Linked DNA regions of Lactiplantibacillus plantarum. The protein of the gene in region 1 interacts with the protein of each later gene in a pairwise test. Links are inferred from orthologs where the notes say so. Each region holds a gene or a part of one and is shown on either strand. Other genes may lie near its edges. The genes, in order: tpiA and pepT.

What was found.
Region 2: the proteins of tpiA (region 1) and pepT interact in binary tests that used the Escherichia coli proteins (3 or more experiments, as listed by UniProt). The link is inferred for Lactiplantibacillus plantarum from one-to-one orthologs.

The regions. Positions count from the first base shown.
Region 1 is NZ_CP039121.1:2,584,138-2,587,421, reverse strand. The notes cover bases 32-2,983. They hold tpiA (triose-phosphate isomerase), read left to right. Parts: upstream 32-1,104; coding sequence 1,105-1,863; downstream 1,864-2,983. Other genes in these bases: eno (phosphopyruvate hydratase), read left to right, coding at 1,945-2,983; E5260_RS12210 (phosphoglycerate kinase), read left to right, coding at 32-1,078. Outside these bases: more of E5260_RS12210, read left to right, coding at 1-31; more of eno, read left to right, coding at 2,984-3,273. UniProt on the Escherichia coli protein: Involved in the gluconeogenesis. Catalyzes stereospecifically the conversion of dihydroxyacetone phosphate (DHAP) to D-glyceraldehyde-3-phosphate (G3P).
Region 2 is NZ_CP039121.1:1,765,371-1,768,667, forward strand. Bases 16-2,980 are described here. They hold pepT (peptidase T), read right to left. Parts: upstream 2,135-2,980; coding sequence 896-2,134; downstream 16-895. Other genes in these bases: clpB (ATP-dependent chaperone ClpB), read right to left, coding at 16-779; E5260_RS08165 (Nif3-like dinuclear metal center hexameric protein), read right to left, coding at 2,173-2,980. Also shown: more of clpB, read right to left, coding at 1-15; more of E5260_RS08165, read right to left, coding at 2,981-3,195; E5260_RS08170 (tRNA (adenine(22)-N(1))-methyltransferase), read right to left, coding at 3,182-3,297. UniProt on the Escherichia coli protein: Cleaves the N-terminal amino acid of tripeptides.

The DNA.
Region 1 (3,284 bases):
AACGATCAAATACGTGATTGAACATGATGGCAAAGCCATCTTATTCTCACATTTAGGTCGGATTAAGAGCGAAGACGACAAGAAGGGCTTAAGCTTACGTCCTGTTGCAGAACGTCTTTCAAACTTATTAAACAAGCCTGTTACCTTCGTACCTGTTACTGAAGGCGAACAACTTGAAACTGCCATCAACAACATGAACGACGGTGACGTCTTAGTTGTTGAAAACACTCGTTTTGAAGACGTTGTTAACGGCGAACAAGTTAAACGCGAATCTGGTAACGATCCTGAATTAGGCAAGTACTGGGCTTCACTTGGTGATGTCTACGTCAACGATGCTTTCGGGACTGCTCACCGGAGCCATGCTTCTAACGTTGGGATTGCTTCAAACATGGATCAAGTTGCCGCTGGTTTCTTAATGGAAAAGGAAATCAAGTTCTTAGGTGACGCGGTTGACAATCCTAAGCACCCATTCGTTGCTATCTTAGGTGGTGCCAAGGTTTCTGATAAGATCGGTGTTATCGATCACTTAATCAGCAAAGCTGACAAGATCATCATCGGTGGTGGGATGACTTATACGTTCTATGCTGCTAAAGGCATGGGCATTGGTAACTCACTTGTTGAAAAAGACAAGATTGAATTGGCTAAGTCAATCATCGAAAAAGCTGGCGACAAGTTAGTCTTACCTAGCGACTCAATCGTTGCTGAAAAGTTTGATAACGATGTTCCTAGCAAGGTTGTTGAAGGTTCAATTCCTGATGGCTACATGGCCTTAGATATTGGTCCTAAGTCAATCGAAGAATTCGAAGATGTTTTACGCGACGCTAAGACCGTTGTTTGGAACGGACCAATGGGTGTCTTCGAAATGAGCAACTACGCCAAGGGTACGCTTGAAATTGGTAAGTTCTTAGGAACCTTATCAGACGCAACGACCATCGTTGGTGGTGGGGACTCAACTGCCGCTGTTAAGCAACTTGGCGTTGGCGACAAGTTAACCCACATTTCTACTGGTGGCGGTGCTTCACTTGAATACCTTGAAGGTAAGGAATTACCTGGTATTGCTGCTATTTCTGAAAAATAATCTGTTCTCCGAAAGGAAGGTTTATCGTGCGTACACCTATTATTGCCGGTAACTGGAAAATGAACAAAACAGCTAGCGAAGCTTTAGCTTTCGTTAATGCTGTTAAGGATCAATTACCAGATCCATCAAAAGTTGAATCAGTCGTTGCTGCCCCAGCCCTTTTCTTACAGGAAATGGTTGAAGCTGCCAAGGGTTCTGATTTAAAGATTGCTGCTGAAAATGCTTATTTTGAAGATGCTGGGGCATTTACTGGTGAAACTTCACCAGCTGCCTTAGCTGACTTAGGCGTTGATTACGTTGTTATTGGTCATTCAGAACGTCGCGGTTATTTCCACGAAACTGACGAAGACATTAACAAAAAGGCACACGCTATCTTCAAGAACGGCATGAAGCCAATCATTTGCTGTGGCGAATCATTAGAACAACGTGAAGCCGGCGAAGCAGAATCATGGGTTTCAGGCCAAATCAAGGCTGCTTTGAAAGACTTATCAGCTGACCAAGTAAGTTCATTGGTTATTGCCTACGAACCAATCTGGGCCATCGGTACTGGTAAGACTGCTACGAGTGACCAAGCTGAAGAAATTTGTGCGGTTGTTCGTAAGACTGTTGCTGACCTTTACTCACAAGAAGTTGCTGATAAAGTTCGGATTCAATACGGTGGTAGTGTTAAACCAGCCAACGTTAACGAATTAATGGGCAAAGATGATATCGACGGTGGTTTAGTCGGTGGTGCTTCATTACAACCTGATTCATTCTTGGAACTTGTTAATTATCAAAATAACTAATAATAGTTATTGCAAGTTGATTGACAAACTTCTACAATAAGTGTGAAACAAATAACAAGCCAATTTTAAGGAGAGAAATTAATGTCTATTATTACAGATATTTATGCTCGCGAAGTCTTAGACTCACGTGGTAACCCAACTGTTGAAGTTGAACTTTATACTGAAAGTGGCGCATTTGGCCGCGGTATCGTTCCTTCAGGTGCCTCAACTGGTGAACATGAAGCCGTTGAATTACGTGACGGTGACAAGAGCCGTTTCATGGGCAAGGGTGTTACTAAAGCCGTTGACAATGTTAACAAGTTAATTGCTAAGGAAATTGTTGGTTACGATGTAACTGACCAACGTGCCATTGACCAAGCTATGATCAAGTTAGATGGTACTCCTAACAAAGCTAAGTTAGGCGCTAACGCTATCTTAGGTGTTTCCATTGCCGCTGCACGTGCTGCTGCTGACGAACTTGAAATGCCTTTATACAACTACCTTGGCGGATTCAACGCTCACGTTTTACCAACACCAATGATGAACGTTATCAATGGTGGGGCCCACGCCAACAACGACGTTGACTTCCAAGAATTCATGATCATGCCTGTTGGCGCTTCTTCAGTTAAAGAAGCTATCCGGATGGGTTCAGAAACTTTCCACAACTTGAAAGCGATCTTGAACGAACGCGGTTACTCAACTGCCGTTGGTGACGAAGGTGGTTTTGCGCCTGACTTGAAGAACAACGAAGAACCATTCGAAATCTTAGTTGAAGCTATCGAACGTGCCGGTTACAAGCCTGGTAAGGATATTGCCATTGCCTTTGACTGTGCCGCTTCAGAATTCTACAACGAAGAAACTGGCAAGTACGACTTAAAGGGTGAAGGCGAAAATGGTCAATCATTTACTGCCGAAGAATTCGTTGACTTACTTGACAGCATTGTTGACAAGTACCCAATCGTTTCTATCGAAGATCCTTTGGATGAAAACAACTGGGAAGACTGGCAAATGGCAACTACCAAGCTTGGTAAGAAAGTTCAAATCGTTGGTGACGACTTATTCGTTACGAACACGGACTACCTTGCAAAGGGTATCAAGATGGGCGTTGCTAACTCAATCTTAATCAAGGTTAACCAAATTGGTACTTTAACTGAAACTGTTGAAGCTATCGAAATGGCTAAAGAAGCTGGCTACACTGCCATCGTTTCTCACCGTTCTGGTGAAACTGAAGACACGACCATTGCTGACTTAGTTGTCGCAATGAACGCTGGCCAAATCAAGACTGGTTCAATGAGCCGTACTGAACGGATTGCTAAATACAATCAATTAATGCGGATCGAAGACCAACTTGAAAGCACTTCAGAATACAAAGGTATCCACGGTTTCTACAACTTAGACGAAGCTGCACGGAACACCATTACTAGCAAGTAATTTGAAGTTCT
Region 2 (3,297 bases), 820 kb from region 1 along the record:
CGTTCTTCAAATTCACCACGATACTTCGCCCCGGCAATCAGAGACCCCATATCTAGTGAGAACAACGTCTTATCTTTTAAGTTCTCCGGCACATCACCACGAACAATTCGTTGTGCTAGACCTTCCACGATGGCCGTTTTCCCAACTCCCGGTTCACCAATCAAGACAGGATTGTTTTTCGTCTTTCGTGACAAGATCCGAATAACGTCCAGAATCTCTTCGTCCCGGCCAATTACTGGATCTTGATTCCCCTGGCGCGCCTGTTTAACCAAGTCGACGCCGTACTTTTCCAAAGCTTGATACTGATCTTCCTGATTACGTGACGTGACCCGTTGACCCCCGCGAATACGATCAACGGCATTCTTGACTTGTCCTGCCATGATGCCTTGCTGATTCAAGTATTTGGTCAACTGATCACCAGTTTGATCCATCAGCGCTAAAGCCAAAGTGTCGGTCGCAAGGTAATCATCACCTAACGCTTTGCGCTTAGCATCGGCAGCCTGCATCAGCGTAGCTAGACTACTGCTCATACTGCCACCGTACTGAACGTTACCACCGCTAACAACGGCAATGTCATCCAGCTCACGGTCGAGCTCTGTTTGTAATTGGTCTAAATCAGCGCCGGCCTCACTAAAGATCTGCCGAACCAGTTCGCCTGGTTGCGTTAAAAATTTAAATAGATGGGGCACCCCAATTTCTTGATGGCGCCGTGTTTGTGCGATTTGTTGTGCCTGTTGTAAGGCTTGTTGTAAACTTTCTGTAAATTGTTCTGGATTCATATTTACGTACCTCCTCAAAAACGGTAGCAAAAAGGCAGCCGTCATAGCTGCCAATTTTTGTTTGACCTTTATTGACTATTAGAGTATAACCCGTAAGGTCAAACAAGGTCAAGGATTTAGTCCTGGTCATAATTATCCTGAACGATTTGTAAGACAACGTCCACGGCTTGGGCCATCACTTGTTCTGAAACGTATTCAAACCGACCGTGCATGTTCTCACCACCAGCAAACAAGTTCGGTGTCGGCAAGCCCATAAATGAGATCTTGGAGCCATCCGTCCCACCACGAACCGGATAAATGGCTGGCGTGATACCGAGATTGAGCATGGCTTGTTTGGCCAATTCAACGACCCGCATATCTTTTTCAATGATTTCGCGCATATTGTAATACTGGTCCTTCATGTCGACCTTGATCCGGGCCACACCGTCAGCCAAATTCAGCCGATCCGCAACCGCCATAAATAACCGTTTACGTGCTTCGAACTTATCGCGGTCATGATCACGAATAATGTAAGTCATCTTAGCGCTGTCAACGGTCCCGTCTAAACTAAGCAAGAAGAAGAACCCTTCACGGCCTTCCGTGTGTTCCGGGACATCATGTGCGGGTAACGCCGATTGAAAATCAACGGCTAACTGCAAGGCGTTGACCATCTTATCCTTAGCTTCCCCTGGATGAACGTTGACACCTGTAATCGTCACCGTCGCTTGGGCCGCGTTGAACGTTTCATACTCCAGTTCACCAAGCGGACCACCATCAACGGTGTAGGCATAATCGGCGCCAAAGGCAGGCACATTAAAGTGATCAGCACCAGTCCCAATTTCTTCATCGGGACCAAAAGCTAACCGAATCTTGCCATGTTTGATCTCAGGATGGGCCAACAAATATTCCGCAGCACTAATGATTTCAGCAACGCCAGACTTATCATCAGCTCCAAGCAGCGTGGTTCCATCAGTTGTGATCAGCGTGTGACCAGCATAGTTCTTTAAGTTTGGGAAGACCGCCGGATCCAGCACATAGTCCCCGTTTCCGAGCTTAATAACTGATTCACCGTCATAATTGTCAACAATTTGTGGATTGACATTTTCCGCGTTAAAGTCAGCCGTATCAATATGTGAAATAAAGCCAAGAGTTTTAACAGCTTTGTCACTATTCGCAGGAATCGTCGCAAAAACGTACGCACTTTGCGCATCCTGTTCAACATCGCTCAAGCCTAAATCAGTGAGCTTACTCATTAATTGCTTTAAAAAGGCCGTTTCACGTGGTGACGAAGGAATTGTCGTTGATTCCTCATCTGAACGACTATTAATTTTGACAAAGGTTAAAAAATCTGAAATTAAGTTTGGATATTTTGACATATGATAACTTCCTTTCCTTATTAAAGTTCATGATTAACTTAGATGAAGGTAAACGGATCAGTATTCAGCTGAGACGCCACAATCTCGATTGGCCAGCCAGCTTGTACACGCCACTGATCAAACAGCTTAGTGAGTTGTGACTTACAAATACTCTCGATATGGTGGCCTGGATCAATGACCGTCAACCCGGCTGCCAGCATATCATGACCGGTGTGATAATAGACATCCCCGGTCACGTAAGCTTGTGCACCTGCTCGCAACGCTTGGGGATAGAACTTACCACCATCGCCGCCCAGGACGGCCACACGGGTAATCCGTTGTCGGGGATCGGCACTGACTAGTCGCAGGCCGCTGACACCAAATACTTGCTTACACTGTTCGGCAAACGCCTGCGCTGATAACGGTGTCGGCAAATCACCGACTCGGCCCATATAATACTGATGACCGCCAGACAACAGTGGCACGACCTGGTAATCCCACGTGTCAGCGGCTAAGTCATTAATGCCCGCTACCGCAGTTGGAATCTGATCGGCTAGTAAGTCGACGCTGAACTGTTCACCCGAGTTGACACCGTAACGATCTAGCGTGGCACCCACGGTATTCGTTAAGTATTCCTGTACCGTTTCAACTTGATTGGTCGGTACCGTTAAAGTCAACTTAACAGCCTGTGCCCGATACCCAGGAACCAACCCCTGCACATTTTGCAAGTCTAGGGCCGCCGCCAGCCAATCGTTCATGCCGCCCTCAGCACAGTCCAGATTCGTATGGGCCGCGTACACCAAGATGTGGTGAGCTGCAAGTTCTGCATACATTGCTTTCTGAGGATCCTGATAATCAAGATTGTTAGCCGGTCGAAACATGACGGGATGATGAGCAAAAATCATGTCAGCACCGATCGTGATGGCTTCTTGGACAACTTCCGGCCGCACATCCAGGGTAACTAACACCTTGTGGATGTCCTGATGAGGATCGCCGATTTGTAATCCGGTGGGATCATGCTCCCACTTCAACTTGAGTGGCGCAAATTTTTCAAAACGCGCAATTAATTCACTTGCTTGCATCCGTCAAGACTCCTTCAATCAATTTGATTTTAGCGTGAGCCAGCGCTAACTGTTCCTCTGGTATCACTTTAGCCCGTTGCATTTGCGCAACCGCCGCATTTA